4 regions of the Agarivorans sp. D1326 genome follow, and region 2 is predicted to be linked to each of the others. Evidence: predicted binding sites of a transcription regulator. Region 2 holds the regulator's gene; each other region holds the start of a gene.

Region 1 (8,201 bases), on a different contig from region 2:
ATAACGCAGGAAAAATACTCGAGAAAAAGGCAGGATTTTGCGATAAGTAGTTATTCTACAATCAAAAATCCTAACGCAGTTATCGAGAATTTTAACCAGATAGAATGAACAGTTACTTAGTACGATTGGTATTAGTGCTAGTCCCCTTTGGCTATTCCTTCACGCCTAGGATCGGCCGCACCTACTAACCTATCGTGGTAGATCCTTATGCCTTGTAAACCCGAAGTCATATCTTTGATTTTGGTTTTGTAGCCTAAGGCTTCTAAAGCCAATTGCTGATCTGCACCGGCTGTATTGGCTTCCAGCTCAAAGGTGCCAAAACGATTGTTTAAATGAGGCTGTTCAACCGCTTGCTGTAGGCTCATTCCCCAGCTCAAGTGGTTAACTAAACTCTGCGCTACATAACCGATAATGCTACTGCCACCCGGTGAGCCAATGGCAATAATTGGCTGTTTGTTTTCCATAACAATGGTTGGCGCCATAGAAGAGCGAGGGCGTTTATTGGCTGCGACTCCATTCGCCACTTTCTTACCGTTTTTCTCAGCGACAAATGAGAAGTCAGTCAGCTGATTGTTAAGTAAGAATCCTTTTACAAATACTCTCGAACCAAAGGCATTCTCAATGCTACTGGTCATCGACAATACGTTGCCTTGGGCATCCACAATACTGATGTGAGTGGTAGAAGGAAGCTCTAGGCTTTGGTCCATGCTGCGATAGGCGTTTAAAGGCAACTCGCCAGGGCTAACCGAGGTTAAGGCTTTATCACCACTTAACAGCTTAGCGCGTTTGGCGAGGTACTCGGGGCTTAGTAAGTTGCTAAGTGGCACGTTGACAAAATCACTGTCGGCAAGGTAGGCGCCTCGGTCTGCAAAGGCTAGGCGAGAAGCATCGCCGAGAATACGCCAGCTTTGTGGATTATTAGGCCCCCAGTCTGCCAAGGGGTAATGTGCAGCGATGCCGAGGATCTGTCCAACGGTGCTAGCGCCTGAACTCGGTGGCCCCATGCCACATATTGAGTATTGAAAGTAAGCAGAGCAAAGGGCAGGGCGCTGTTTTACTTGGTAATTGGCTAGATCTTTTTCACTAAGCAAACCCGGGTTGTCATTGAATTGACCAACAGCCGTAACAATTGCTTTGGCGGTATCACCTTGATAAAAACCTGAAGCGCCTTGCTCTGCGACCAACTGTAAGGTGTTAGCGTAATCAGGGTTTTGTAGTAAGTGCCCTTCGCGTAAAGGCTCGGTTGAGTCATCAAAGAAGTAGTCGCGGCTAGTTGGGTAGCGACCGAGGCGTTCAGCGTCGCCAGCAATTAACTTAGCCAATCGCGGGCTCACTCTAAAACCTTCTTTAGCTAAGCCAATTGCCGGTTTAAACAAATCTTGCCAATTGGCGCTACCGTAGCGCTGATGCATTTCTTCAAACAGCGCGATAACTCCAGGTGTGCCTACTGAACGCCCACCCACCACCGCATCATAAAACTTTAGTGGTTTACCTTGTTGGTCCAAAAACAAGCCAGCATCAACTTGTGAAGGGGCGGTTTCTCGGGCGTCAAAGGTGGTGAGTTGTTGCTTGGCTGCATCGTAATACACTACAAAAGCGCCGCCACCAATACCTGAGGATTGCGGCTCAACCAAACCTAGTACGCTTTGCACGGCAATCATTGCATCTACGGCGTTGCCACCTGCTTTTAGCACCTCATAACCGGCTTCAACCGCTAAGGGGTTAGCAGCCGACACCATGAATTTTTTGGCAGTGACCTCGGTCTTAGCCTGCACTCCGCTGGCTAACTCTGGGGCATAAGCATCGGCGCTTTGGCTATTTGAATAGCAAAAGCCGCTAATTATTAGGGTTGATGCAATGAGGCTGCGAGTAAACATGCTAAATCCTTTTTTAATGCGTATTTAGCCAGTGTAGCAGTCCATATATTAATCGCCATCGCTTGTTTATATGACTGAATTTATGCAGGTTTTTCTATTTGTATGAGAATTGAGCACAGCGGTGACGTAGATAAGAGACAGCTTGAAGCCGCATAACTCGTCGGTTTTGGCTTTTATTACTATTTAGGTGTCGCTTGTAGGCGACGCTGGCATTTTAATTGCGTCCCTGGATTTTGGTTAAGTTGTTGATTTTAATTGTTTTTTAAAAGTTGGTTCGGCCTTTGCTATATGTAGTTCGTCAACCGCTAAACCTAGTTAGCGGCCATTTAGTGAAGTAGATGTTAAACAAGGAGTTTCTTATGAACTTGAAGTATAGCTTTCCAGTGTTAGCGCTATTTGTAGCCAGCCTAGCCTCGGCAAATAGTGAAGTGTTCAAAGACCTAGATACCAACCAAGATTTGGTGGTAAGCATGGAAGAAGCTGCCGAACTACCGATCCTTACTGAAGTATGGAGTGAGCTTGATACAGACCAGGATGGTGTATTAAGCCAAGCAGAATTCATAAACCTTGAAATTTCCGTTCAACCTGAAGACCCTGAAAACAGCGAAGTAGCTGAATAGTTAGTTCCTTTATGTTTTCGTGAACCGATCCAATTTTAGGACGCTGTCGGGGGCCAATTTTTCTGCGATTTGGTCTAGTTTGTAGCAGTTTTAATCCTCGATAATTTTCCAGCGCTTAAGTCTGTGCTAGCTTAAGCGCCTTTTTTTTCTTTATAGCGAGCTACGTTGCGGTACCGCTACGTTAGCAAATAAAATTCCCGCCACAATCGACATGAAAATCAAAAATGTTTGCGAACCAATATTGGGGATGCTCACCATTGACTCACCTAGTACCAATGAATTTAAGCTGATATAAGCCTTACTACCCGGTACCAATAATACTATGCCTTGCAGCAATACCACCGATGCCGGAGACTTGGTTAACTTGGCAAATAGGTTTGCATAAACACCCACAATAAATGCCCCAACAAAAGGACCTAATGCTTCGCCTAGGTAGGCGCTGCCAGCAAAGGCAGCAGCATAGGCAATCACTCCCGAAAGAATGCCCCAAGGTAAATCTTTAGCGCGTACTTTAAATACCACGCTAAGGCCTAAGGATAACAACACCACACCTAGCCACTTAATCCACCAGGTGCTAACAAAGCTAGATTGAAGATCAACCTGCCCCCAAATTAGAGCACCAAAGGCCATGCCTAACACCGCGCCAAAATAGAGTTTAAACAACACCATAATGCCGTCCATTACCCTTGCTGTACCCGATATTAGTTCGCGCGCGGCTAACTCGCTTAAACCAAGAGTAAGCGATAAACCAGGAATGAAAATAATGATTGCCGAAAGCACCACTATGGGGATGTTTACATCAGGCACAAACTGAGAAATAGCAACGGCGACAAAGGAGCAGAGCAGCGCAGCCACTGGCTCTAAGGCTTCATGTACCCCTTTAGAGTGCTCGGCGCGATAAGCCAAATAAAATGAAATACAACTAAGCAAGCTCGACCAAATAATGGTGCTCCAATTGGCCGACATTAACATGGCAAATGCGCCGCCAGTAATGGCAAAGGCCAAGCAAATTACCCAAGGAGAGTGTAAGGCTGGCTGATTGGCCATTTGGTTTAGCCGCTCTATGGCCTCGGCCAAACTGATCTCTTCTTCGGTTACTTTCTTAACCAGCTGATTGGTACGGGCCAATAAACCTAAATCGATTTCACCGGGCTTTACTCGCATCACATAGTTATATTCTTGAGTATCGTCTGGTGCCCAAAGTACAAAAGTGAGTGAGGTAGGAGTAACTAAAAAATAGCCATTTAGGCCTAAGGTCTCAGCGACATTACTTAGGTGTGACTCTAAGCGAAACGCCGGCGTACCATATTTATGTAAGGCCTTGCCTAGTCTGATAATGAAATTACGTTTTACTTCAAAGCTTGATTGTTTCAATGCGGGGGCTAATTCTAAAAAGCGGATGCTTAATTGTATCTCACAGATTGGCATTTGGTGTAGTTGTCTTGAGATAAAAAACTCCTGCCTGCGTTTTAAACAGAGAAATTTTCCTATTTTTTAATGAAATAGCGTACAGAATCGGCCTGATCATTTATCATTTACAGTTAGCTAATTATTCTCACGTGCTGTCTCGGAGGACACCATGGCCGCTGGTAAATATTTACGTTGGAAAGACGAAAACGGTAACGAGTTTCGCCCTGTTTCAATATCTGGTAACGCATTACTTAACGATCGTACTTTAAATAAAAGCTCAGCTTTTAGTTTTGAAGAGCGCGAAGCCTTTAATTTGGCGGGCTTGTTGCCTCCTAAGCCGCAAACCTTTGAAGATCAATTAAAGCGTGTTTACCAAGGCTTTTTAAGTGCTTGTAGCGACATTGAGCAATACCAATACCTACGCGCACTGCAAGACAGAAACGAAACCTTGTTTTATGCATTGGTATCTCGCCACATTGAAGAAATGGCGCCGATTATTTATACCCCAACTGTAGGTAAGGCCTGTCAGGAATTTAGCCACCGCTATCAAAAAGACCGCGGGTTATACATTACCGCAGAGAATGTCGATCAAATGGGCGAGATGGCGCGCCACTTCGCCGGTAAAGATATTAAGATTATTGTGGTTACCGACAGCCAAGGTATTCTCGGCCTCGGTGATTTAGGTATTGGTGGCATGGGCATTCCTATTGGTAAGTTGTCACTGTATACCTTAGGCGCAGGTATTCACCCTGCACGTTGTTTGCCGATTGCGCTTGATGTAGGTACCGATAATCAAGACTTGCTCAACGATCCTATGTATTTAGGCCTTCCGCAAAAACGGATGCGTGGTCAAGAGTACCAAGACTTCATTGAGAAATTTGTGGCGCAAACTAAGCTGCACTTCCCAGAAGCCGTATTGCAATGGGAAGACTTTAGTAAGTCTAATGCCTTCGATAACCTATCTAAGTATGAAGACGAATTACCATCATTTAACGATGATATTCAAGGCACCGGTTCTGTGGTTTTGGCTGGCGTGATTGGCGCTACTAAAATTAAAAACGAAACCCTTGGTGAGCAAGTTTACGCTGTGTACGGCGCAGGCGCCGGCGGGGTAGGTGTTGCCGACCAAATATTTGCTGGCTTGCTTAAAGAGGGCATTAGCCACCAAGAGGCACGTGATCGTATTTTCATTCTAGACTCACGCGGAGTGGTTTTTGATAACCGTGAAGATCTCGATGAATACAAAAAACGTTACGCTAAGCCGTTTGAACTAGCCCAAAACTGGACGCTAGCCGAAGAAGGCAAGGCGAGTTTGGGCGAGCTTATCGATAATACGCCGGTTACCGTATTATTAGGCTGTAGTGGTGTAGGCGGTGCATTTAAAGAAAGCCATGTGAAAAAGATGCTGGAATATACCGACCGCCCGATGGTATTCCCGCTATCTAATCCAACCGATAACTGTGAAGCCCTACCAGAAGATGTATACAAGTGGACCAATGGCCAAGCCATTGTGGCCACCGGCAGCCCCTTTGACGACGTAGATTACAACGGCAAAAACTACCGTATTGGTCAGGGTAACAATGTGTTTATTTTCCCTGCAGTTGGCCTTGCAACCATTGTTTCTGGCGTGAGCAAAATCACCATGGAAATGTTTACCACAGCGTCGTTTGCTTTGGCCGAATATGTTTCTCAAGAAGACTTAGACAGCGGCTGTGTATTCCCAAGAATGCGTGAGCTAAAAGAAGTTTCTGGCTTTGTAGCTAAAGCGATTTTAAAGCAAATTCAAGAAACCGATCCGCAAGGCTGCTTGAGCGGTAAAGACATCGACCAAGAAATTGCCGAGCATATGTGGGAGCCTATTTACCTGCCATATCGCAGAGTATAAGGCCTTAACAATAAATTAGCAGTTAAGAATAAAAAGGAGCCAATGGGCTCCTTTTTTGTATGAAGAGTGGATGCAGGGTTTAGCCTTAGTTAGCAGTAATTTCCCATACTGTTAACGACCCACTTACTTCGTTACCTACCAACAATAATGGTTGGCTGGTTGGGCTGCTATCGGCGGCAACAAATACCAAGCTTTCTGGAGCTAAGTCACCAATACCGTCATCAACGCTTAAACCTTCTGTTAGGTCACGGTTAATTACGTAGGTTTCGAACTTGCTGTTGTAAGGGTTAGTTACATCGTAAACCATAATGCCGCCCATGCGCTCTAAACCAATAAAGGCGTAGGTTTTGTCGCCAACAGTGCCAACAGTTAACGCTTCAGGTTCAGCGCCTTTGTTTTCTGAGCGAGAGTCGCCTTCGTTCTCATCATCACCATTGTTAAAGGCATTGCCGTGAAGTGCTGCAGTGATACGACCGACTTCATCACCAGAATCGAATACTACTAAACCATTTTGATCCCATACGGTGAATGAGCGAGCGCCGTAGGCTACGGCAGTTTCATACTCGCCATTGCCGTCGGCATCACCCAGTACATTTGTTACGCGTAAGTCATCAATCTCGCCGCCGGCTTGCAGTGCTTCTAGCATAGAGCCTGCTTGGGCGGTAAGGTTTTTAAGTTTTACTTCTTCGGTAAAGGCTAAGCAACCATCGTCTTCATCGTAGTCTTGACCACCCGCAGCAATACAGGCAGCTTCGTCGGCTACATCAAAGAAATACTCACGTGCATCACCTTCGTTGGCAGTAATGAGGAACGGCGCCCCATTCCACGAGAAAGAAGCAATAGTGTCTGGCATGTAAGCGCCGTATAAGCCGTCGTATTGGCCAAAGCTCACTGTGCCATCCTCGTTCCCGTCAAAGTTTAACCCTGACCAGTCTTTATATCCCAAGCCGATAATTTGCACGCTGTTATCGCTTAAATCTACAAGTGCTAAGCCGTTGTTTTCTTGAAGCGTTACATAGGCCATGTCGTTGCTGGCGGTAATGTATTCAGGCTCTAAATCTTGTGCAACAGTGGTGGCAATTACTTGGCCGTTTAAAGTACGACCACTTGGGTTAGGGAAATGTAGCCCTTTAGCTTCAAGCTCATTTTGCATGCCGTTAAAGCTAGTAAAGTCGATGATAGTGGCGCTAGTTGCTGGTGTTCCATCAGTTACGCTAATGACTGCAATTGAGCCTTCAGGATCGTTGTTGTAATCGCCGCTTGGCTCACCTTCGTTAGCCACAATCACTTTGCTGCCATCAGGCGTGAAAGTAACCATATCTGGCAAGTTTCCTACTTCAACGGCACTTAGGAATACTGGAGTGCCAGCGTTTAAACCATTGTAGAAAACAATGAAACCGTTGTTGGCTTGGGCGTCGGCTTCAATGGCTACTGCCATTAAATCATTATGCACGGCAATGCTGTTGGCTCCGCCCAAAGCAACGCCATTGGCTTCGGTTGGTAAAGTAAGTGGGGTAGCGCTTAGGTTAGTATCGCTAGTTGGAGCACTTAGTTGCTCAGAGCTAAGGCCAGAAGCATCAATCATCTCAACCGTTGCGTCAGAGCTATTAATGGCATAAATAGTTTGAGTAGCAGCGTGGTATTGCAGGATCTCAGCGGCACCGTCTGGGTTTAATACTGCGCGACCAACCGGGTTAAGCATGATGCTGCTAACAGCATCTGCACCAGGCTCACCGTTTAAACCATTTTGACCATCGTCACTACTACACGCTGTTAATGTTAGGCTAGAAATTACTGCCAATGAAACCAAGCTCTTCTTGAGCATCATGTTATATCCCTATAAATAGTTACAATTCGAAGGGCATTTTGTGTACTCAATGTGACTTTACGATGACGAAAATATGACAATCAATGAAATGTTCCAATAAGGTACAAGTGAACTTAAACCTGAAGGTTTTAGCGATCCACTGTTCTGTAAGTGATTGAATTCAATGCCTATTTCACCAGATCTATTTAACGCTTTAGTTTGATAAAAGTGGAACGATTGTGCTTTTCGTTTGATCTAAGCAAATTTGCCAGCCGTAACCATTCTCGAAACCTACGCAACTTAAGCTTGAAGGAAAGAGACAATGATTAAACGAATTGCAAGTGTATTTACTTTGATTATCACAACAATGACATTCTCAATGTTGGCTCAAGCTGGTCATCACGGCATGAAAAAGGATGTTGTTGATGTAGCCGTCGAGAATGGCTCTTTTACTACTTTAGTTACCGCTGTGAAAGCCGCAGGATTGGTTGATACCTTAAAGGGAGATGGGCCTTTTACTGTGTTTGCTCCTACCGATGAAGCCTTCGCAAAATTGCCCGAAGGAACCGTGGAAATGTTACTCATGCCTGAGAACAAAGATA
Region 2 (8,201 bases):
TTTCCCCGTACATGAAATTACTGTGGCCAGCACCCTACAAGAGATGTTTGCTAATATTGTGGCGATCGCTGACGACTTTGATAAAGAAAGTGCAATACAGTCGGGCTCTGTGCTGATTTCATCGATGAAAGTAGCAGGTAGCTAGGCGTTAATTCTCAGCTCTTAACCTTGTTGTTTGAACAGGTTAAGAGCCGTTGACCAGATAACCCTGTTGTTTAGGCCAGCACTAAGGTGGCCATCCCTAAGAAAGAAAATAGCCCCATTACATCAGTCACGGTGGTTAATGCCATACCGCCTGCTAGTGCTGGGTCAATTTTAAATTTCTTCATTAACAGTGGAATAGTTACGCCGGCTAAACCGGCCAGTGACATGTTAATGAACATCGCACCAGCAATAATAACCCCTAAGGTCCAATCGCCTTTCCATAGAGTAACTACCAAGGCAATCACAGTTGCCCAGATAATCCCATTTAGCATGCCAATTGCAGCTTCTTTGCCAATTAACCAACGTGAGTTACCTTCACCAATATGCCCCACGGCTAAACCACGAATAACCAAAGCAAGGGTCTGATTGCCTGCAATTCCCCCCATGCTGGGTACAATAGTCATTAAAATGGCCAAGGTGGCTAACTGCTCTAGGGTTGATTCAAACATATTGCTGATGGAGGCCGCCACTAAGGCCGCGCACAGGTTTACTGCTAACCAAAAGGTGCGGCGTTGGGTACTTTTAACCACTGGGGCAAAGGTATCTTCATCATCGTCCATGCCCGCCATACCCATCATGCTGTGTTCAGCATTTTCGCGAATAATATCGACCACATCATCAATGGTGATCCGGCCTAGCAGTTTACCTTGTTCATCAACTACTGGAGCCGAAATCCAGTCATGGCGTTCAAATAATGCTGCTACGTCGTTTTCATCCATAGATACATGGATGGTCTCTGCGTTTCCATCCATTACTTCTCGAACATTAACGTTGGGGCTTACCGTAAGTAGAGTAGATAAAGGAATATCGCCCAGTAGCAAGTCATCTTCGTCAACTACGTACAGGGCGTCGGTAGCCTCTGGCAGTTCGCCACGTAAACGTAAGTAGCGTAATACCACGTCGATACTTACGTCGGCTCGCAAGGTAATGGTATCGGTATTCATGATACTGCCAGCAGTATCTTCAGGGTAAGCTAGAGCCGCTTCTACACGGTGCCTGTCTTGACCATCCATTTGCTCAAGAACTTCTTGGTACACGCTGTCGGGCAGACTTCTTAGTACATAAGCGATGTCGTCGGTATCCATGCCTTCAGTTGCGGCGGCCAGTGTTTCTGGAGCCATTAACTGAAGTACCCCTTCCATTACATCTTCGTTTAGTTCTTCGAGGATTTCACCATGTTGCTCGGGATCGGTGAGTTGCCATAACACTTTACGCCCTGCTGGTGGGCTAGATTCTAGTAATAGTGCTACGTCACAGGGAGGCATTTGATGAAGCATGCGCCTAACATGCACGAACATACCACTGTCGAGGGCTTGATTTAGCTCCTGTAAGCGTTTGTGCTGATTAGGGTTTAACTCCATCTCTTCTGGCATAAGCGATCCCTATTGTTATTTTGTTATGTGCTGCTTGCTAATTGTAGCTTGGCTTTATTGCGTATAGATTTATTCTTCGTTGAAGTTAGCTTCTACTAGGGCTTGAACCGCATCTAGAGCGGCTTCTGCGTCTGCGCCTTCAGATACTATGGTTAGCGTACTTCCTTGCGCACTGGCTAGTACCAGTAGGCCCATAACGCTGGCTGCAGAAGCCGTTTTCTCCCCATCGATAATACTCAGCTCAGCGTCAAATTGCTGTGCCAGCTCAACCAACTTGGTGGCAGGACGTGCGTGCAGACCTAATTTGTTTTTTACTACTACTTGTCTAGTGAGCTTCAAGGCGATGTTCCAAAGTTCGGTGGCGTCGTTGCACTTTTCGATGAGCGCTAAAGAGGCTAGCAAGTTGCTCGGCCACATACACCGAGCGGTGTTGTCCGCCAGTACAGCCAATCGCAATGGTTAAATAGGCGCGGTTGTTAGCTTCTAAATGCGGTAACCAAGATTGCAATAACTGGCTAATCTGCTCGATATATTGAGTAACTAAAGGCTGCGCAGCCAAGTATTCTTGCACGGCTTTATCTAAGCCGGTAAGTGGGCGTAGCTCTTCTTGCCAATGTGGGTTAGGTAAAAAACGCGCATCAAACATGTAGTCGGCATCGTTAGGCACACCATTTTTAAATCCAAAGGATTCGAACACCAAAATTAGCTGTTGTTGTTGGTCACCAGTAACGCGCGAGCGAATTAAGCCGCTTAGCTCGTGTACAGATAAACGGGAAGTGTCGATACGCAAATCGGCATTTCTAGAAATGGGGGCTAATAGCTCGGTTTCTGACTCAATCGCTTCTGCTAAAGATAAATTGCTTTGGCTAAGCGGGTGTACCCTGCGTGTTTCGCTGTAACGGCGGATCAGCGCTTCATCCTTCGCATCTAAAAAAATGCTTAATAGATTAATGTCTGGTCCTGCATCTCGTATTAGCTGTCCTACCGGTGATAGCTCATCGGGAAGATTTCGAATATCAATGCTAATTGCTACTTTAGAATAGGTTTTTTTTAAGTTGTCGATAAGTGATTGCCAAAGCACAACCGGCAAGTTGTCGACGCAATAGTAGCCGAGATCTTCCAATACTCTTAAGGCGACGGTTTTACCTGAACCCGAGCGCCCACTAACGATGATCAGTTCCATGATAATCCCTAAGGCTGATAAGAGTATTAGGCTACCATGATGTCGTACAATTCGTCATCACTTTGTGCACAACGAAGTTGTTTACATATTTGCTTATCGTTAAGTTTTTCAGCTACTTGAGCAAGAGTATTAAGATGTTGCTTACATTGGTCTTCGGGTACTAGTAATGCAAATACCAAGTCTACTGGCTTGTTATCTATAGCATCGAAGGAAATAGGGGGATCGCAACGCAAGAAAACCGCTGTGGCTTGATGCTGGTTGTCGATACGGCCATGAGGAATAGCAATACCTTGGCCAATACCTGTGCTGCCCATTTTTTCTCGATTTAACAAGCTTTCAAAAATGCATTGGGTAGTGGTATCAAGCTGTTTGGCAGCCAGTTCGCTTACTATTTCTAGGGCGCGTTTTTTTGAAGAGCATTGAACTGCACTTTGGGTGCAGTCCAAGCTAAGTACTTTATTTAGTTGCATGGGGGTGGCTAACGTTTGTTAAGTTTTTCTTTATGTTTGATGACTTGGCGATCAAGTTTATCAATCAGGCTGTCGATGGCGGCATACATGTCAGAATGCTCAGAGGTTGCAAATACTTCGCCGCCGTTTAAATGTAATGTGGCTTCAGCAATTTGGTTCAGTTTTTCTACGTTGAGGATGACGTGAACGTTATTGATCTGATCGAATCGTCGGGTGAGTTTGGCAAACTTGGTGTGGACATATTCTTTCAAAGATTCAGTTATTTCTACGTGGTGTCCAGTAAGGTTAATTTGCATTGATATCTTCCCCTTTTAGTGGCCTTAGATAAGGCTCTTACGTTGGTTAGAAGGTGGAATTGCTAAAGACTCACGATATTTAGCAATCGTACGTCTTGCCACCTTGATCCCCTGATCTGCCAAAATATCAGCAATTTTGCTGTCGCTGAGTGGTTTACTGGTATTTTCGGCAGCTACCAGTTTCTTGATTAATGCACGAATAGCGGTTGATGAACACTCACCCCCGCCATCGGTAGCCACATGGCTAGAAAAGAAATACTTAAGCTCGAAGATGCCGCGAGGTGTATGCATGAATTTTTGGGTGGTTACCCGGGAAATGGTGGATTCATGCATTTCTACAGCTTCTGCAACATCGTTCAGTACCATTGGCTTCATGGCTTCTTCGCCATACTCAAAAAACGCCTGTTGATGATGAACAATGCAGTTGGATACTTTTAATAGGGTTTCGTTGCGGCTCTCGATACTTTTTATAAACCACTTGGCTTCTTGTAAGTGGCTACGAATAAACTGGGTATCGTTAGCGTTGGTAGAGGTTTTACTTAAAGATGCGTAGTGCGAGTTAACACGCAACTTAGGCATTGCATCTGGGTTGAGTTCTACAACCCAGCGTCCTTGGCGTTTTACAACCGATACATCCGGGATTACATACTGGGCTTGATTAGGCTCAACCGCGTTACCAGGTCGAGGTTCAAGCGTATGAATCAAACGCATGACTTCGCGTAACTGGTCTTCTTTAAGTTTGGTTTTGCGGGCTAATAGACGAAAATCGCGATTAGCTAATACATCAATGTGATTCGAAACTACATCTTTGGCTTCATTTAGCCAAGGTGTGTCTTCGGCAAAACGGCTTAATTGGATTAGTAAACACTCTTGCAGCGAGCGCGCTGCTATACCAACAGGGTCGAAATGTTGGATGCGTTTAAGTACTGCTTCTACTTCATCTAGCTCTACGTCTAAGTCATTGTTATCGCTTGAACGTAAGCCTTCTAATAGCTGCTCACAGTCTTGGGTTAGGTAGCCCGATTCATCTACCGCATCAATAATGGCTAAGGCAATAGCTTGGTCTACTTCACTAAATGGAGTAAGTTGCATTTGCCACAATAAGTGGTCTTGTAAAGAGTCGACAGTTTCGCCCTGAAACAACATATCGTTGTCATCGCTCACGGCGCTGCCAGATGAGCTGGCTGGGGCAGAACTGGCGCTGTAGATATCGTCCCAAGTAGAGTCAACAGGAAGGTCGTCAGAAACAGTTTCTTGATTAATGGCATCACCTGCTTCAATTTGACTGTTGTCTATGTCCGCAGTGGATTCGGCCTCGGTAGACTTCTCATTGGCAGATTTAGCGTCGGTTGCGTCACTATCACTGGCGTGAGACTCATCCGCCTCAAGCAGAGGGTTACTTTCCAGAGCCTCTTGAATCTCTTGCTGTAAATCCAGTGTTGAAAGCTGGAGTAAGCGAATGGCCTGTTGTAACTGGGGGGTCATGGTTAACTGCTGACCAAGACGCAACTGCAAAGATGCTTTCATTAACTACCGCTGTTCCTTCTTCTTATTGTCTTTTTTTAAACTTGCACTTTAACTATAGCTTGAATTGTTCTCCGAGATAAACTCGTTTCACATGTTCGTTTTCGAGAATTTCTTCTGGCTTTCCTGAGGCTATCAATTCGCCTTGGCTAACGATATAGGCATGCTCACAAACATCGAGAGTTTCTCGAACATTGTGGTCGGTAATTAGTACACCTAGACCGCGATCACGTAGGTGTTCAATGATCTTTTTAATATCGATAACAGAAATAGGATCTACCCCTGCGAAGGGTTCGTCAAGCAAAATAAACTTGGGTGCGGCGGCTAGCGCTCGAGCAATCTCAACTCTTCGGCGTTCACCACCCGACAAGCTCATGCCTAGGTTTTTGCGAATATGGCCAATGTGAAACTCTTCAAGAAGGTCGTCTAATGCACCAATTTGTTGCTCTTTATCGAGGTCTTTTCGGGTCTCTAATACGGCAAGAATGTTCTTCTCCACAGATAAGCGGCGAAAGATAGACGCTTCTTGCGGAAGGTAGCCAATGCCTTTGCGTGCGCGGGTATGCATCGCTGTACTCGAAATATCGTCATCATCGATGAGGATGCGGCCTTGGTCACGAGGCACCAAACCCACCACCATGTAAAAAGTGGTTGTTTTGCCAGCACCGTTTGGACCTAACAAGCCAACAATTTTACCTGTTTCCACATTTAGACTTACGTTTTTAACTACCTTACGGCCCTTGTAGGCTTTAGCTAGGTTTTCAGCAATTAGGGTACTCATTATTGCTGGTCTTCCTTGGGCGTTAGTTCGTCAAGCTGCTGAGGCAGGAAAATAGTGGTTACACGGCTGTTTTCGTCGCCTTGTGCCACCATTTCTTGTTTATTGATGCTGTATTTGATCATTTTACCTTTTACCAAGCTCTCTTCTTGTTTGAGCTGAGCATTGGTAGTGAGTGTTAGCGTTTGGGTTTTTAGGTCGTAACGCACTTCGTTAGCCTCAGCTTCAATTGGCTTGCCGCTATCAAGTAATTGATAAAACGTTGCTGGTTCGCCTTTAGCGATCATTACTTCGCTGCCTTTTTCCTCGCTACCAATAACACTGAGTTCTTCGGCGTGCATTTTAATCGAGCCTTGAGTCACCACAACATTATTGTAAAAGGTGACTCGGTTTTCTTTGATATTGACCTGCTGGCGGTCAGCATCAACAATAATTTGTTTGTTGAAGTCGTCTTCTAGTGCTTGTGAACCCCAAGAAAGCATAAACAAGCTAGCCGCAAGTGCTAACTTACTCTTGTGGGTTGTGGTAAACCGCTTCGATATCATCTAATAAAGTCACTATTTCGTTGGCTAAATCACCGTCCATGCCAACGCCATACAGTTCGTATGAAGGGCCATAAACGGTAACAGGTTGATCGCTGCTCATGGTTTCTGTTTGCAGGTCGATCTCCAATTTTTCGGTTATTAAGTCGCGAACATACTCGCCACGGCTTAAATTTTTAATTACTACATTGTCATTTAAAATGACGTTTTGCTGCTGCTGTACTGTAGCGTGATCGGCCACAATTTGCCATACAGGTTGGCTTGGATCTGGGTACACTAAGATCTTAGGTTGAGCAAAAGTTGTGTGCTTAAGTTGTTCAAAAAACTCCATTTCCTCAGCATAGATTCGATAGCGCGGGCTGCCGTCTTCGCCAAAACTCACGCTGTAGAGCTTTTCGGCAACAAAGTTTGGTTTGCTGGCTTCGCGTTTAGCACTTAGCTGCTGAGTTTCCGACGGGCTAAGCTGCCACAGCACCAAGGCTAAGAGAAATAAGCCCGCAAAGAACCAGGTTGGGCGATTCATACACTCATACCTTGAGCATTATCAAGCTCGCCTTTTGCTTGCAGTATTAGATCGCAAAGCTCACGAACTGCACCAAAACCACCACGGGTTTGGGTGATAAAGTTGGCACGTTGTTTACACAAGGGGTGAGCATCTTGCACGGCTACACCTAAACCACAGGCTCGCATTACTGGGGTGTCGACCACATCATCACCAATATAGGCTACGTTTTCAGGTGCTAATGACAATTGTTCAAGCATTTGCTGGTAGGCGACGAGTTTGTCTTGTTGGCCTTGGTAGATACGAGTAATTCCTAAAGCCTGCATACGCTGTTGCACAATATTAGATTGTCGACCAGTGATGATAGCGACTTCGACGCCGATATTCAGTAGCGCTTTAATGCCAAATCCGTCGTGGGTATGAAAGGCTTTAAGCTCTTCTCCGTCATTGCCCATATAAATGCGACCGTCTGAGAAAACCCCGTCTACGTCGCAAACTAAAAGTTTAATTTTTGCTGCCGCGTTGAAATTGCTCTGGCTTACCGCGCCATAGGGCGTGTTAATTGTCACTAGTAAACTCCAGCTTGTAATAAGGTATGCATATTAAATGCACCCACAACGGCTTTATTGTTTAGCACAAACAAACCGTTAATTGACTTGGTTTTCATTAACTTTAAGGCATCAAAGGCTAGCCAATTGTCGTCGATCACCTTGGGGTTTTGCGTCATCACTTGGCCAATTTGGGTATCATGAATGTCGATGCGCTGATCAAGGATACGACGCAAGTCGCCATCGGTAAAAATGCCTGCCAGCTGTTGCTTAGAATCAAGTACTCCCACCATGCCTAAACCTTTGGCAGTAATTTCGAATAGTGCTTCGCGAATAGTTTGTTCGACTGTTACTAGTGGAATTTGTTCCCCAGTTAGCATTAAGTCGCTCACACTGAGTAGCAGTTTTTTGCCTAAGGTTCCGCCTGGGTGAGACAGGGCAAAGTCATCGGCCGTGAAGCCGCGAGCTTCCAATAAAGCAACAGCTAGAGCATCGCCCATTACCAAGGTAGCTGTAGAGCTTGCTGTTGGTGCTAGCCCTAAGGGGCAGGCTTCACGTGGTACAGAGATGCATAAGTGATAGTTGGCCTGCTTTGCCATAGATGAGTTGGGGTTACTAGTCATGGCAATAGAGCGCACACCAATGCGGTTAAACACCGGGTACAGAGACAATATTTCTTCAGATTCACCCGAATTAGATAAAGCTAATACAATATCGTCGGCGGCGATCATGCCTAAGTCACCATGGCAGGCTTCGCCAGGGTGAACAAAAAAAGCCGGTG
Region 3 (8,201 bases), on a different contig from region 2:
GCTGGCATTACCAAAAACTAGCCATCTCATCACTGCTGGACGAGCGCGAGCAACTGGAAGATTTGCACACCAGAGAAGCCATAGAAGACATTATCTCTAGCTTTGAAAATACCTTAATCGCTATAAGCTCAAGTGATGCCTTGGACGCGGTATTAACCGCTAACCAAGCAACCACGCTTCCCCGCCTTAAACTGCGCCAGCTATTCATAGCCTTAGCCAAGGCGCGACCAGAGCTATTGCAACTGCGTTATATCGACCAGCTTGGTCATGAGCAAGTAAGAGTTAATCATTCCCCGCAAAGTCGCGACTTTCAACTGGTGCTAGATGATCAATTACAAGACAAATCTCAGCGCTATTACTTTCAAGAAACTAAGGCGCTGCTGGAAGGCGAGATTTGGCACTCTCATGTAGACCTAAATTTCGAAAACGGTGAACTACAGCGCCCTCTTCAACCAACTATGCGTGTAGCCACACCGGTTTACGTAAACCAGATGTTTCGCGGCATCATCATCTTGAATATTGACGCCGGCCCACTCATCGAAGCCTTAAAATATTCGTCGGTTTTTTTGGTTAGCCTAATCGACGCTCAAGGTGAGCTTTTAAGTCATCCCGACCCTAGCAAATCTTGGAGCGCTTATTTTCCCGAGCGAGGAGCATTAAGCGAAGTATACCCAGAGCTAATTGGCGAACTAAGCCCAGCCTTAATGGCTGCTAAACACAACTATCGTATGGACTTAGAAGACAGCTTTAACAACCAACAAGGTTTGTGGGTACTTAAACAACCTAAACAACATGCGCTTGAAGAACTCTATAAAAATAGCCGTTATGCGGTGTTAACCAGTACGTTGATTATATTGGTGATAGCTTTACCTTTAGCTTGGCTGGTCTCCATCTACCCGACTAATTTGCAAACCAAGCTGGTTGACACTCTGCATGCGCTGCGTGCTAGCCGCAAACTGTTAGACCAACACATTATGTCTAGTACCACAAACTCTAAAGGAGTTATCACCGAGTTTAGTAGCGCCGCAGCCAAAGCCTTTGAAGTAGATAGAAAATCGATGATTGGAAAAACTCACGCGGCAATTCGCCACCCTAGTACTTCAACCAAAGTACATAGAGATCTTTGGGACACTATATTAGCTGGCAAACCTTGGCAGGGAGAGCTAAAAAACCAAACCAGTTCAGGAAAAACCCTTTGGATAGATACCGTGATAACACCAAGAAAAGATAGCCACGGTGAGATTTACGCCTTTACTCAAATCTCTCACGACATTACTTTGCACAAAGCCATGGAAGCCTTAAGCAGCACCGATAGCCTTACCGAGACTCACAACAGAAGAAAGCTCGATCAACTGTTAGAGCAACAAGCTCAACGCTATAAGCGAGCAGATGAAGAATTTGCCATAATCATCATCGATATAGACCACTTCAAACAAATCAATGACATTTATGGCCACCAAGCTGGTGACAATGTGTTGATAGATGTTGCCGCGAGCCTAAAAGAAACAGTTCGGCAAATAGATGAAGTTGGCCGCTGGGGAGGCGAGGAGTTTTTGGTTGTCTGCCCACTTACCGATCTTGAAGGCGCATACAAATTGGCAGAAAAACTACGCGCCGCTATCGCAACCAAATTGTTTTTACCTGATAAGCAAATCACTGCCAGTTTTGGCGTGGCTCAATACCTCTGTGACGAAGCCACCAACCACTTAGTGCATCGAGCAGATTTAGCCTTATATGAAGCTAAAAGCCAAGGACGAAATAGAGTGACGACCGCTCCACAAGAGCTTGCTGAACAAGTTCAAAACAACCGATAAACCTGCTAGTTTAGTAACGCAGGATATTGATCGGTATACAGCCAATCATTATCACGACGTGGAGCATGACAAGCTTGGCATTGAGCGCGACTTTCGCTCACGTTTACCGTTGGTGTCGCGTCAAACATCGCCCACCCCCAACCTTCACCCCAATGAGGGTTATTAGCAAAACGGCCTTGCGTATCTTTTATCATGACAAAAAATACATCGTTAGCTTGCTGGTGATATACCAAACCAGTGGTTAAACGCTCACTACTGACTAACTTCACGTCTTTCACAAATAAGGTGCCATCGGGCCATTTCCCGGTACTGTTATATGCTTCGACAGCCGCTGCTTGAGTATAAATACCATTCAAATTTTGCACACGCATGGATTCACTCATTACCGCCGTTGTACCTAAATGAACCAGGTTACGCTGAAAATCAGCTGGAAAAGCAATCTCACCCTGCGTACCAACTAACTCAGCGTATACCTGATTTAATGCATAACTATTGGCATTAGCCATTCCGCTAAAACTAATACTCAAACCCAACAGCCCACTTACTATATATTTAAACATGCTTATTCCTCGGCAGTGACCAACACCACAACGCTTAACGATGGCGCTACTATTCCACACCTACTAAAGAAGCTGTAATTATCAGCTTTAAGTTTTACTTACAGGACTGAATTAAGCAGCCCCAAAACAACGGGGCCAGATAAAACCCTCACCAGCGCATTCGTACCAAAGTACGAGAAGAATGATTAGTTAATGATGATTTAACCAGCAAGCCTGTTAGCCATTGCTATATTCAACGTGCTCGCAGCAGTATTAATGGCGAGTTCATCTCAAAAACAATCCAAGGAAGGCAATATGAAAAATAAATCACTAAAAGTGATAGCTGGTTGGGTTTTGCTCTCGGTTTTCAGCTTCGCAGCGCAAGCCGCCGAAGAAGTAAGACTAAAGCATGCTCACTTCACCCCATACTTCGAAAATGGCTTTGATAGCGCCGAATTAGAGGGCGCAATTGAGGTAAAAAACATTGGCCCCAATAAACAGGTTTGGCTGCATTACCAATCATCCAACGGAGAGTGGTTAGATCACCCGGCCTTTTATGTGGGAGCAAGCCATAGCGGCTACGAAAATTTTGCATTTAGGCTGCCACTCGCCGGATCGGTTGCCGCTACCCAATTTGCCATTAGGTATCAGGTGAATGGGCAAACCTATTGGGACAACAACCAGCAACAGAACTACCAATTTAACGACTACCTGCAAACAAACCTCAGCCATCAAGCAATAGCACTTGATGACGCCTACCGAGCCAGTAGCTTAATCTCTGTTACAGCGCGCGCAAAATCACATAGCGAGCAAGATAAAGTGACCATGGTTTACTCTGACAACAACTGGAAAACCAGTTACCGCCGAGCGCTAAGCTTAAGTCACATTGTGGCCGACGAACATGGCCTTAGCGGAGTATGGAGTGGCCAACAGTACATCGAATACTACCGACATCTTGAGTTTTATTTAGAGTATAACGATGGACAAGATATCCATATTGATAACTACTACGGCAAAAATTATCGACTGTTTGATACCGGAGAACAAATTGGCCAAGGCCTGCTGTTACAGCGTTACCCACAGGTATATTTTCGTGGTCAACCAAGCGGCTGGAATTCGATTCCGATGACCTTAATCGACGACTACACATGGTCTATAGTGGTGTATTTTGATGGTACCACCGACTTTAAGTTTGACGTCTACGATGACTGGTCACGTAACTTTGGAGACAACAATAACGATGGTATTGTCGACTTAAACGGCGCTAACCTAAAGGTAAACAGTGCAGGCTCAACCAGAATCACCTTTAATAGCCTCACCGGCGCTTACCAAGCAACATTGCTGTATTAATACATCGTAAACACAAAAAAGCCTCGCTCTAGGGCGAGGCTCTATCATCACTAATTTGTCTAGCTGCTAATTATTTAGCGCTTAACTCAAACCAGTTAATGTTAAACAAATAGCCTGATGAACCTTTAAAGTTAAAGCGTAAGGTTTGCGCACCGGCTTCTAAATTAAGGGTATTTTCTAGGGTAACCCAGTTTTGCCAGCCACCTGTTCCTTTTACTTTTACCGTGGCTTTTTCGGCGTTGTTAGCCAGCACAACAAAGCGCCCGCCATTAGTATCACTGGCTACTCGCGCAGAAAACGTGTATTCGCCAGCAGCTGGAACATCGATGGCGTATTCCACCCAGTCACCATTTTCAATATAACCAACATTGTTTCCGCCATCAGCATCGGCCGTAGGTTCTGTTTGTACCCCTTGCTGTTGGCTAAAGTTTTCAGCTTTTACTTTAATCGCCGCATTAGCCGCTGTGCTTAGGCTAGCCATGGCAACTAGGGCCGATGTCAGCAGTAGATTTTTAATATGCTTAGGTAATACGCTCATTGATTTGCTCCCTCATTATCTCTATCAAATTATGTTCTACGACCAAATATCGATAAGGCTTGATACTGCGCTAAGCGGATGTTCAAAATTCGGCCTAAGGCCAAAACTACTCGAATTTATTTCATCAGTTAAATTTATTTAGCAGAGATTATGTGAACGCTCACACTAGTGGGTAATTTAGTTAACGCTTATAAAAAAACAGAACAGCATAACGGGATCAAAAAAGCCCCAAGTAAACTTGAGGCTTTCAATCAGGTTTAAGCGAGAGAAACTTAGATGCGACTACGACGACGCGACACAATGACTAAAGCTAAGCCTAAAATAAATAGCATAAAGCTTGAGCTTTCGCTTACCACTGCGGGTACTTGCGGTGGAGTCCAATCAAAACCATGGCTATGAAACTCTCTACCACCTGTATAGCTCTTGGCTGCTACACTTCCGTCAAATACAGCGCCACCAGTAATATCAGCATCTAAGGCTAGCACCGAACCTACAGTTGCTAAGTTATTGAAGTTGATTGATTCCGCTTCATAGAAGTTCCACAAAATATTCTCTGCGCCAAGGTTGCCTAAACCCGCATCAATGGCAAAGCCGCTCCCGGTAAGGTTTACCCCACCAGCAATATCTACAATGCTACCAGATACGTTAATGATCACTGTTTCAGCTAAACCGGCATCTAAAGACAAAGAATTGTTTTGGGCGAAGATACTAGAAAAATCAACATCAAACACCGCCACGCTATCGCTACCGGCATAGGACAAATGACTACCACTTAATACTGCGTTACTGGTTAGGCCAGCGAAGTAAGCAGAGTCTGCTCTTAGCTCCGCTTCTACGGCAGCAAAAGTAGCCTGCATATCCAGTTGATTCTTAGCGCTGATGCTTTGAACTGCTGAGCCGCCACCGTTAAGGTTAACATTGCCATTTACATTGTAGCTGCCGCCATAACTTAAGCTGCCAGCATTAAGGTTAATATTGGTAGCGTTAACGTCACCAACAACAGTCACGGTGTCTTTATTAATAACCGTGGTTTCTCGGGTTGCAAAAGTAGGCGAATGACCAGTAGCATTTAGATTGCCGCCAAGAAGAGTGCGACCTTCTACTTCTCCACCTTGGTAGTTGTAATCACCGGTAAGAATTAAGTTGTAGTCACTTAATACGCTGGCTTGAGAAGCAACAGACAAGGCCAATGAAAAGGTCACAAGCGTAAATCGACTTAACTTTGCAAAATACATAAAACATTTCCTACTACTACGGCAACGACCGAAAACTGATAACTATTTGACCAAGTTTATATTTTTCAAATACTTATAAATACAAACTATTAAAACTGACAGCTTAAAAGCAGGAATTAGGCCAACTAAGTAAAAGCTTTAATTTTCATAGCTTTATTCATCTGTATATATTATTAAACAATACAATAAGAGTTTAGTTGTAAAAAAATTCGACAAGATTAAAAATACAGTCTAGCGAACAACGATACTCCGCTGGAAACCTTGCTTAAAGCTAGGCGAGAACTACGCTTAATATACGCTTTAGCTTTTTTACTCAGCTGTGTTTATTACCAATAGAGAGTTACCATTATTTATTTGTTCCGTACCCTTCTCTGTTTAAGCCTACTGGTAGTCAGTAACCAGAGCGCTGCTGAAAGCATCACTATAGCCAGCGGTGAGCATCCACCCTTCACCTCTCAATACCGCGATGATGAAGGTTTAATAAATGCCATTGTTAAAGCCTCGTTTGCTGCCGTAGAAACAGAGGTGAGTTTTCGTTACTTGCCCTGGCAACGAGCATTAAACTCCAGCCGAGTAGGTAGTTATGTAGCCACTTCTTATTGGGCGATTAAATCTGAGCGTCAAGAGCATTTCTTTCACTCCGAGCCACTTTGGTACGGCGGAAGCGTATTAGTTAGCTTAAATTCAACCGGGGAGTTCACCAGCCTAGCCAGTTTGAAAGGCAAAGTCGTAGGCGCCGTGCGAGGTTACACCTATACCGAAGATTTTTGGCTAAATGGTGACAAAGGCCTATATGAAATCGAAGAGGTGAATTCAGACTTACAAAACCTAAAAAAGCTGTTTGCCAAACGCATCGATGCATTTTTAATTGATAGAGTCGCCGCAACTACCCTTATAAACCGTTACTTAAGTCCTCAACAACAGGCAGTTTTGTGTATATCTAATAATGATGTAATGAGCAGTAGCGTGCATTTGCTCATATCGCGTAAAACAGAAGGCGCCGCTAAGCTGCTTGAATCATTTAATCGTGGTTTAGCAATAATTGTTAACAACGGCCAATACCAACAAATAGCCGATCGTTACCCAATGATCACCCATGGCTTCTTAAAATAGTCCTTTCTCTGTCAGCTGTCGCTAATGAGCAACAGCTTAAACCCTCATTCTCAGCCCTTAAATAATATGAGATTAAAATTGATTGAAAAAATCAATTAAAACAATTAATTACAACTTTACATATTGATAATTAATTGCTCAAATCCTCGCTGACAAAAAACATTATAAAAAGTTAATCAATTTAAATACTCAACGCTAAGTACAAACGTTACAGACCAGACGACTGGTTTATCACTGATAAAGATAAGCCTTCTTTGCACTTTGTTGATCAAACAAACACAAGGAAAATCCAGTGAAACTACATAAACACAAAGCGAGAAAGACCAAGGATTTAGTAGGCTTCTTATGCCTTGTCTTTTCTTTATTTGCCAATGCCGGAACAGGCAGCCAAGGCATCAACTTAAATCAATTGTTAGATAGCTTCAGCGCTCAGCCTGCGTCAATACAACTTACTACGGTAAAAGGCGATGAATGTAATTTAACATCTGAATGTAAAAGCCTTTATGGTGAAACCGCATATGACTGCGTTAACTCGCGCAGTAACCAAAGCTATTGTATGTGTGAAGATGGAATATGTGCCGATCTTCAGCCTACTGCGCCGCCAGAACCCGAATATGGCGACGAATGTGATACTACCGCCCAGTGTAAAAACACCTACGGTAACATTGCCAACGACTGTGTAAATTCACGCAGCGACCAAAGTTACTGCCAATGTGGCAGCGAAGTATGCCGGGAAATGGATAGTAACGGTGGTGACAATGGGGGCGACACTGGCGGTGATAATGGCGGTGATAACGGAGGCAACAATGGCGGTGACAACGGCGGCAGTACTCCTTCGGTAAACACCCAATACCAAGAGCTGAATGGCCTAATTGTTATTGAAGCTGAAAATACTCAGTCAGAGTTGGGCGAGTGGCAACAAAAATCTGACCTCGCTGGTTACACCGGTAACGGCTACTTAGAATTTAACGGCAATAGCTATATTTCAGGTCCGGTAAATTCACCTTTAGAGTATACGTTTACCGCTGCCCAAACCGGCACTTATCACCTACATATGTACGTGGCAAGAGAGACCATAGACAACCGCAGCGATGTAGCCAACGACGGTTATGTGCGACTAGATGGTAACTATGAAGCCGTTGCAGGCGAAGGTAATGCCACTAAAGACATTTTAAGCTCAGATACTAAGTTTTATGGCGGTGCCGATCAGCAGTTTGTGTGGGCATCAGGTAAACGTTTAGATAAAAACCACGCTAAGCATAATGCGATATACAATCTGAAAGCAGGTGAAGAATATACCTTTACTCTGTCGGGGCGTTCTAAGTTTTTTAAAGTAGACCGCATCGTTTTTCGTCATAGCTCTGTAGCTAATGGCGAAGCTCAAGATTTAGAACTGCCAGAAACGCTCGCAACTACCACAGCAAAAACCTGTGAAGTTAGCGACCAAAACCAACAATGGCATCGCGTAGAGCTTACCTGTAAAGGCTATTTTGCTGATGAAGGTAACGACGCTACCTTTACTAATCATCGTTTTAACGTGACCTTTAGCCAAGGCAATCAACGCTTCGTTGTACCTGGGCACTTTGCAGCCAACGGTAACGCAGCCGATACT
Region 4 (8,201 bases), on a different contig from region 2:
TTGTTTTTCAATTTCTTGCTCATTGCGTGCTGCCAGTACCACTTTGGCACCAAGGCTTGCGAGTACTTGAGCTGTCGCTAGGCCTATGCCACGGCTCGCGCCCATGATGAGGGCGGTTTTCCCTGAAAAGTGTGTAGTGTTTTGCATCAACCAATCTCCCTAAGCTCTCTTGTTAGTGAGATTAAGTTGATCTAAATGCACAATAAACTAGGCTGTATGCAAATCATTAATGCGGATTTTGCACCAATGGACATTGTTAAGCTGAAGATTTTTGTGGCGGTTTATCGGGCTAAAAGCTTTGCTGTAGTGGCAAAGCAGCGCAATGTAGCAGCGTCTTCTATTTCTCGAACCATTGCCAGTTTAGAAGAGGAATTGGGCTTGCGTTTGTTCCAGCGAACCACTCGAACACTTAATCCAACCCAAGCTGCCGAGCGCTATTATTTGCGTATGGAACCCTTGTTAGAAGAGTTTGATTTAGCTCAGCAAGAGGCCTTAGGCGAAACTTTGCAGCCCTCGGGGTTACTACGAGTGAGCGCATCCAGCTCCTTTGGCCAATTGGTATTAGCACCTCTACTGGGTAAGTTTCAGCAAGCCTATCCCAAGATACAATTGGAGTTGGATTTGTCCGACTCCAGAGTTGATCTTATTGCTCAGCAATTTGATCTGGTGTTGCGCCACGGGGCACTTAACGATAGTAGCTTGGTGGCTCGTAAGCTAATGGATGTTAATTATTTACTGGTGGCGAGTTCGGCTTACTTCAAGCGGAGCGCTAAGATTGAACAACCTTGCGATGTTAGTAACCATAACCTTGTAGGTTTTACTTATCGCGAGCTAAATAAGCAGTGGTTATTTAGCCAAGGTAAAACTAGCCAAAAGATTGCAATCACCCCTTCGCTTAGTTTATCGAGTGCTGCCGCAATCAAAGAGTGTGTGAACCATGACATGGGCTTAGCGTTGCTGGCCGATTGGACGGTTCGCGAGGATCTTAAGTCTGGCAAATTAGTGCAGGTACTTAGCGATTGGCAAGTGACAGGAGCAAATAGCGATAGTGCAATATGGTTGCTTTATCCATCTCGTGCTTTTATGCCAAACAAGGTGGCGGTATTTAGTCAGTTTTTGCTAGATAACTTGCAATCAGTTTGAGTTAAGTATTCGCGCTTAGATAAATTCTAAGTTTTCCTTCGTGTTCAGCCGCTTGCTTGGTTATATTAGCCAGCAAATAAGTAAGAGAATCAAACATGGCTAAAAAGTACTACGTTGTATGGCAAGGGCGAGACACCGGCATTTTTAACGATTGGCCCACCTGTAAGCGCAGCATTGATAAGTTTGCTGGCGCGCGTTACAAGTCTTTCCCCACTTTAGCTGAGGCTGAAGCGGCTTTTGGCGGTAAGGCCAGTGCTAGTGTAAAAGCCTCTGGTGCTGCGCCTGCACGTAAACGAGCGTCGGGGCAAACGGTTAAAACCTATACCGCTGCGGAAATCAATAAATTAGCCGCAGAAGTGAAAATTTATACCGACGGTGGTTGCGAGCCAAACCCAGGAGAGGCTGGTTCGGGTTTAGCCTTGTATCGCAACGAAGAGTTGGCCGAGCTTTGGTATGGCTTATATAACCCCATGGGCACCAACAATACCGCAGAGCTAAACGCCCTTAATCAAGCAATGATTATGGCCCAGCAAGAGCTGGAAAAAGGTTTGCGTGTGGCAATTTTGTGTGACTCTAAATACTCCATTCAATGTATTACTCAATGGGCTGCAGGGTGGCAGAAGAAGGGGTGGAAGAAATCTGGTGGTGAGATTAAGAATCTGGAGTTGATTCAGGAAATGTTTGAACGCTACCAACAGCTTAAAGACAAACTGCAAATATTGCATGTAAATGGCCATGTTGGGGTAGAGGGTAACGAGCTAGCTGATCGGATGTCGATAGTGGCCATTGCCGAGAAGAAACAAGCTTTTGTTGCTTACAGCAAGGCCTTAAATATTCCCGCTATTTTGGCGCTACGGGCAGGTTAGTAAATGGAAAGTCAAACCGCAGAAAGTAGCCCAAGTGAACAGCGCTTAATAAAATTGTCTGATATCGCGAACGCTGCTCATTTAAGAATTCAGCAAGATTTTGCGCAAATCGATCCGGTGATAGGCATTAGTCGTAACATGCGTAAAAATGGCGTGCCGGCTGATGTGATGACCATCGATTGCTTAAAAACCAGCAAGCGAATTATTGTGATTTTACATGATCAAAATCCAGAGCAAGTGCTGTATAAATTTGCTTTTAAAGGGCAAGACCCTGCGGGTGATTTTAGCCAAATCGCTTTTGCCGAGTTTAACCAACAAGTACTTTACGATTGGATAAAATCTTACTTTTCTCCAGCTGTAAACTAAGCATAGAAACCAGAGCTAAGGCTCTGGTTTTGTGTTTTATATCTTGTTAGCCATTGTTGTAAATAAGGCGGTTGGTTTAATTGCTTCCCCATTTCGCGCTTTGCATCTGTTCGTTTAAGAATTGAGGTTTAAACAGCTGGAAAGAGATGCTTGCTGCTATTCCAATAAAGCCCAATTTCGGGACATCTTGCACCATGCTTGTGCGCTATTTTGTTTCAGCACTCAAAATTCGGCTTTTTCTGCCAATTTATCGATTTTTTATACTCCTTAAGTAATAGGTTTTTGCGGGATTTTATTGGTTCGCCTTTTGCTTTGTATCTAAGCATAAATGCGGGCAATAAAAGCCCAGCAAAGAATAAGGTGAGGAGTTTACGTGGTGTCTCAACAACAATGGATTAAGACCACCTGCCCATATTGTGGAACGGGCTGTGGCGTTGAAGCAAAAGTAGCAAGTAATGGAGCGGTAGAAGTGCGCGGTGATGCGAGCCATCCGGCCAACCGAGGCTTGTTATGTTCTAAAGGCTCTGCACTGGGTGAAACGGTGATTAAACAAGGCCGTTTAGAGCATGCCTATATTAAAGGCCATCAAGAATCTTTAGATAAAGCATTAAGTTATGTAGCCTCTCGCTTCAGTCAAACCATTGCTGAACATGGCCCTGAGTCGGTGGCATTTTATGTGTCTGGACAACTGTTAACTGAAGACTACTACGTTGCTAATAAACTGATTAAAGGCTTTATTGGTTGTTCAAACATCGATTCGAATTCTCGTTTATGTATGTCGTCAGCGGTTGCTGGCCATAAACGCGCCTTTGGTGAAGACATTGTACCTGGTAGCTATGAAGATTTAGAACATGCCCAGCTGGTGACCTTAGTAGGGTCTAACTTGGCGTGGTGTCACCCAATTGTTTACCAACGTTTAAAGCGCGCTAAGCAAGCTAATCCAAACTTAAAAGTCGTAGTGATTGACCCACGTAGAACCGATAGCTGCGATATTGCAGATTTACACCTGCCACTAAATGGCGGTAGCGATGTAGCGCTGTTCAATGGCTTATTAGCGTATTTAAGTGAGCATGGAAAATTAGATAGTGATTACATCGCCCAGTTTACCGAGGGCTTTGAAGCTGCAGTGGCAAGTGCTGTAGAAGACGCTGGTGATCTAGCTGCCTTAGCTAAAACCTGTGGCTTAGAGCCTGAAGCGCTACTTCGTTTCTTCCAGTTATTTGCTAATAACGAGCGTTGTGTGACCGTGTTTAGCCAAGGCGTAAATCAAAGTAGCCAAGGTGTAGACAAGGTTAATGCGATTATTAACAGCCACTTAGCTGCAGGTAAGTTAGGTAAGCTTGGTGCTAGCGCATTTTCTATTACCGGTCAGCCTAATGCTATGGGCGGGCGCGAAGTGGGCGCCTTATCTAACCTATTAGCCGGTCATTTAGACTACAAACCTGAGCATTTAGAAGCCTTAGCGGGCTTTTGGAATACTTCCAACTTAAGCCAAAAGCCTGGCCATAAAGCCGTTGATTTATTTGATAAAGTTGCCAAAGGCGAGATTAAAGCTATTTGGATTATGGGCACGAACCCGGCGGTAAGTTTGCCTGAGTCTGCAAAAATACGCGAAGCGCTGTTGTCATGCCCAATGGTAGTGGTGTCAGACTGTATTGCCGAAACCGATACAACCCGTTATGCCGATGTACTGTTACCGGCAGCAGGCTGGGGAGAGCGTGATGGCACAGTGACTAACTCGGAGCGAATGTTGTCTCGCCAGCGCGCCTTTGTAGAGGCGCAAGGTGATACTAAGCCGGATTGGTATTTATTAAGCCAAGTGGCGCAAAAAATGGGGTTTGCTGAAGCATTTTCTTACACCAGCTCTGCCGAGATATTTAGTGAGCACGCAGCGTTATCTGGCCTGCTAGCAGAAAGTGGTGAGCGCTTATTTAACATTAGTGAGTTGTCGGGCAAAGACCAGCAAGCCTTTGATGCCATTGAGCCGCAGCGTTGGCCTGTAAGCAAACAGGGTAGCGATAATCGTAGTTTGTTCAGTGATGGTCGTTTCTCTACCGCTTCTGGTAAGGCACAACTTATTGCGGTGACAAACCAAGCAACCCAGCAAGTTACTAGCGATGCTTTTCCTTTGGTATTAAACACTGGTCGTATGCGAGACCAGTGGCACACCATGACACGCACCGGTTTGGCTGCGCAGTTATCGAGTCATAGCTCTGAGCCGTTGTTGGAAGTGAACCCACAAGATGCAGCTAACCAAGGTTTGTGTGATAACAGCATAGTGAGCTTATCTAGCAATGTTGGTCAGCTAAAAGTGCGAATTCAAGTCAGTGAAGGGCAAAAAGCCGGCCACGTATTTATGCCTATTCATTGGACCGAACAATATTCAAGTGATGGCTTAGTGAGCCAAGTGGTTGATAGCTCTGTGGATCCTCTTTCTGGTCAGCCTGAGTCAAAGTATACGCCGGTTAAATTAGCGGCTTGGGAATATGCCAGTGAGGCGGTTTTGCTTACTGCTAAGCCTTTAACAAAAGCGCAATGCCAAGCCTTACCTGCGGATTATTGGGTGAAACAAGGTTTGGCCGATGGCTTTTTATATCGCTTGGCCGATGGCAATAGCCCAGTTGAACTAGCAGCCAAGCTAAAGGGCTTTTTAATGTCGCAAACCAAGCTGCAAAGCTTAGATTTTGCGGATCCTATCAAACAGAACTTCCGCAGCGCTTTGGTGATTGAGGGCGAGCTGTTCTCTAGCTTTAGCGTGGCGGCTAAAGGCGAGCTTAATGCTAGCTCTTGGTTGGAGTCGTTGTTGCAGCAACCAATGTCTGACAACATTCGCCGTGGCGTGCTGGCTGGCACCAGCCCAGCTCCTGATCTAGGTAAAATAGTCTGTTCTTGTCATCAGGTTCGGGAGCAGACTATTAGTGATGTGATTAGCGAACATGCTTGCGAAAGTGCAGAACAGGTTGGCAAGCACTGTAAAGCCGGAACCAACTGTGGATCTTGTGTTCCTGAGATAAAACGAATGATTAAAACTGTAACCATAGAGTAGCTAAGGTTTTTATGGCGTACTTTGTGCATTAAGCTAGTGATTAATTTTAGGCTATGTACTGGTAGTATTGATATGGACAACACAAGCGTTGACTAAGAACCCTTCAAAAGTGGTGAGCTTACATCAAGCTTTATTGGCAGCTAAGCGGACACAACTTAACCCGCTTAGCTACTTTCCACATTATCAACCGATTGTTTATTTACCCACTGGGGAAATAGCCGGTTACGAAGCTTTGGCGCGCCGAAATAATCCCGCTGGAGAGCCTACCAGCGCAGGGGAGCTGTTTGCCGATCATCAGTATTCTTTGAGCAATCGTCGCCAAGTAGACCGTTATGTTAGGCAACAAGCTTTAGAGCAGTTTGCAAAATCTCAGCAAGAGGGTTTTCTTACCTTAAACATTGTGCCCGACTGGGTCGACATGCTACCTGAAGATATTTGCACCCCCACCATTTCGATGATCGAAAAAATTGGCATTGACCCTAGCAGGGTAGTGATGGAAATCACCGAGGCCAGCGGCAATATCGATAATTTGCAGCGAGTGGTGAAAGAATACCATCAAGCTGGCTTGAAAGTGGCGATTGACGACTTTGGCGCAGGGGCTTCACAAATCGATCGAATTATCGCACTTGAACCAGACATCATTAAGTTAGATATGCGTTTGTTTAAAGACGCTACCAAAGGAGGCTTGCCCGCAGATGTGGTCTTGTCCATTTCTGAACTGGTACAGCGTGCGGGCTGTGAATTGATTTGTGAAGGCGTGGAAACTGAGCAAGAGTTTCACTTTGGTGTAGAGTGCGGAGCGCGATACATGCAGGGCTGGTTGTTTTATAAAGCTGAGAAAGAGTTTCTATCTGCTCAATCGAGCCAAGCTAAAGTTAAAACCCTATTAGCTAGTTATTTAAAGCGTAAGAGTCAGCGCTCTTTAGCAACGGTAAAACACAATGTTTCGGTAAAAACCACGGTGCTGGCACTTAAACACCAATTGCAAAATGGTGGCAATGCCTTAAGTCTTGAGCAGCAGCTAGCGAGTGTGGGCATATTGCGATACTTTTTGTGCCGTATTGATGGCACTCAAGTCTCTCCTAACTTTGAAGTGACCGGCTTAGGTATCGAAGAGGATGACAACTTTGTCGGCTTTAACTGGAGCTTTAGACCCTATTTTCACGCCTTAATCGCCTTGGATTCGGTAAAGCCACAACAACTAATTTTGTCGAAAATCTATCGAGATTCTAGCAGTAAAGAAATGTGTAAAACCTTTAGTACCTACTTAACTAAAGACTTGGTGTTGTTAGTGGATTGTAAGGTGGCAGACGATACTTTGTTGGTAGAATAAAGGGCTAGCAAGCTAGCCCCTTTTGAATCAACTTAGCATTTCACAAGAGACTAAAATAACGCCGCCGGCCGATACGGTAAAACGGCGCTTATCTTCGGCTTCATCATAGCCAATTACGGTGCCATCTGGTACGACACAGTCTTCAGCAATAATTGCCTTTCGAATCTTACATTTTTTGCCAATACTGCAGCCATTAAGCGCAATTACCTGCTCTAGCTCAGAGTGCTCTTCGACCCGCACATCTAAAGATAACAACGAGCGATGCACTTTAGCCCCCGATACTATGGTGCCTGCTGAAAGCAAAGAGTCGGTGGCATAGCCTCTGCGGTTTTCTTCATTAAATACAAACTTAGCGCCGGGGCGTTGTTTTTGATCGGTAATAATTGGCCAATCACGATCGTATAAGTCTAGCTCTGGGTTAGGGTCAACCAAGTCCATGTTTGCTGCAAAGTACTCATCAATATCACCCACATCACGCCAGTAAGCGGTACGTCCTGGGTGGCCTTTGTCAGCAAACACGTAGCCGTAAACCTTGCGGTTTTTTAGCATACTAGGAATAACATTGTGGCCAAAGTCGTGAGAGTAGCCTGGTTTTAATAAACCCTTACGCAGCTCATCGTCTAATACGTCCATGTTGAAGATGTATATGCCCATAGACACGAGCGCTTTTTCAGGGTTGTTGGGGTCAGATTTAGGGTGGTCGGGTTTTTCTTCAAAGTCGACGATTCTACCTTGATCATCCAAGCCCATTACGCCAAAAGAGGAGGCTTGAGATAAGGGTTTACGAATACAAGCTACGGTAACATCGGCATCGTTCTCTGCATGGAAGTTAATCATACGAGAGTAGTCCATTTTGTAGATATGGTCGCCACCTAGAATCAGCACCCGGTCATAATGTTCATGGTCAATGATATCGAGGTTTTGATATACCGCGTCAGCCGTTCCACGATACCAGTTTTCACCGGTTCGTTGTTGAGCTGGAATAATTGATACTCGCTCGTTTAAGGCGGGGTTAAGAATTTGCCAGCCTGACTGTAGGTGCATGATCAAATCATGCGCCATGTATTGCGTAAGCACCCCAATGTTTCGCACCCCTGAATTGATACAGTTTGATAGGGTGAAATCAATAATTCTATATTTGCCACCAAAAGAAACAGCTGGCTTGGCAACCTTGTTGGTTAACTCTTTTAAACGAGTGCCTTTTCCTCCAGCAAGAACCAAAGCAACTGAACGTCTCACTAAGCGATTACTGGAAGTGTGGGAATAGCGGTTTTCGGACATATCGAAAATTTCCTCGTGGGCGTAATAGAAAGCCTATGATAGCGTTTTCATGCTGAATGTAACTGTCATTTATGACAGTTTTGGCTTAAATCTTTTATTCGCTAAGTAAAAAAAAGATGATTTTTCTAAAAAGTGATCTTAAACGGCTAGTAGGCCTGAATAAGTG

What was found. Region 2 encodes sigma-54, which starts transcription at its own class of promoters, with help from an activator protein. Its sites were predicted from a motif close to GTTGGCACGNNNNTNGNNT; they were not measured.
Region 1: the regulator sigma-54 is predicted to act here: its motif matches at 2,146-2,164, upstream of ACYFDN_RS08005 (EF-hand domain-containing protein).
Region 3: the regulator sigma-54 is predicted to act here: its motif matches at 5,584-5,602, upstream of ACYFDN_RS11740 (choice-of-anchor A family protein).
Region 4: the regulator sigma-54 is predicted to act here: its motif matches at 2,670-2,688, upstream of ACYFDN_RS17595 (nitrate reductase).

The regions. Positions count from the first base shown of each region.
Region 1 is NZ_JBTWEN010000003.1:309,044-317,244, forward strand. Features, by position in the region: gene ggt (gamma-glutamyltransferase) at 138-1,877, opposite strand; gene ACYFDN_RS08005 (EF-hand domain-containing protein) at 2,237-2,497, shown strand; gene ACYFDN_RS08010 (threonine/serine exporter family protein) at 2,648-3,871, opposite strand; gene ACYFDN_RS08015 (NAD-dependent malic enzyme) at 4,077-5,792, shown strand; gene ACYFDN_RS08020 (choice-of-anchor I family protein) at 5,878-7,620, opposite strand; gene ACYFDN_RS08025 (fasciclin domain-containing protein) at 7,922-8,201, shown strand, end outside.
Region 2 is NZ_JBTWEN010000009.1:124,558-132,758, reverse strand. Features, by position in the region: gene pmbA (metalloprotease PmbA) at 1-145, shown strand, start outside; gene mgtE (magnesium transporter) at 216-1,577, opposite strand; gene ACYFDN_RS17160 (HPr family phosphocarrier protein) at 1,647-1,916, opposite strand; gene rapZ (RNase adapter RapZ) at 1,903-2,760, opposite strand; gene ptsN (PTS IIA-like nitrogen regulatory protein PtsN) at 2,787-3,230, opposite strand; gene hpf (ribosome hibernation promoting factor) at 3,239-3,526, opposite strand; gene ACYFDN_RS17140 (RNA polymerase factor sigma-54) at 3,551-5,053, opposite strand; gene lptB (LPS export ABC transporter ATP-binding protein) at 5,106-5,831, opposite strand; gene lptA (lipopolysaccharide transport periplasmic protein LptA) at 5,831-6,310, opposite strand; gene lptC (LPS export ABC transporter periplasmic protein LptC) at 6,336-6,893, opposite strand; gene kdsC (3-deoxy-manno-octulosonate-8-phosphatase KdsC) at 6,890-7,441, opposite strand; gene ACYFDN_RS17115 (KpsF/GutQ family sugar-phosphate isomerase) at 7,441-8,201, opposite strand, start outside.
Region 3 is NZ_JBTWEN010000005.1:191,521-199,721, forward strand. Features, by position in the region: gene ACYFDN_RS11720 (sensor domain-containing diguanylate cyclase) at 1-1,814, shown strand, start outside; gene ACYFDN_RS11725 (cytochrome P460 family protein) at 1,820-2,374, opposite strand; gene ACYFDN_RS11730 (hypothetical protein) at 2,669-3,703, shown strand; gene ACYFDN_RS11735 (carbohydrate-binding protein) at 3,774-4,241, opposite strand; gene ACYFDN_RS11740 (choice-of-anchor A family protein) at 4,514-5,476, opposite strand; gene ACYFDN_RS11745 (substrate-binding periplasmic protein) at 5,831-6,589, shown strand; gene ACYFDN_RS11750 (DUF5060 domain-containing protein) at 6,882-8,201, shown strand, end outside.
Region 4 is NZ_JBTWEN010000010.1:47,829-56,029, forward strand. Features, by position in the region: gene ACYFDN_RS17575 (SDR family oxidoreductase) at 1-147, opposite strand, end outside; gene ACYFDN_RS17580 (LysR family transcriptional regulator) at 196-1,143, shown strand; gene ACYFDN_RS17585 (ribonuclease H1 domain-containing protein) at 1,239-2,009, shown strand; gene ACYFDN_RS17590 (hypothetical protein) at 2,013-2,375, shown strand; gene ACYFDN_RS17595 (nitrate reductase) at 2,752-5,421, shown strand; gene ACYFDN_RS17600 (EAL domain-containing protein) at 5,510-6,754, shown strand; gene glgC (glucose-1-phosphate adenylyltransferase) at 6,782-8,035, opposite strand.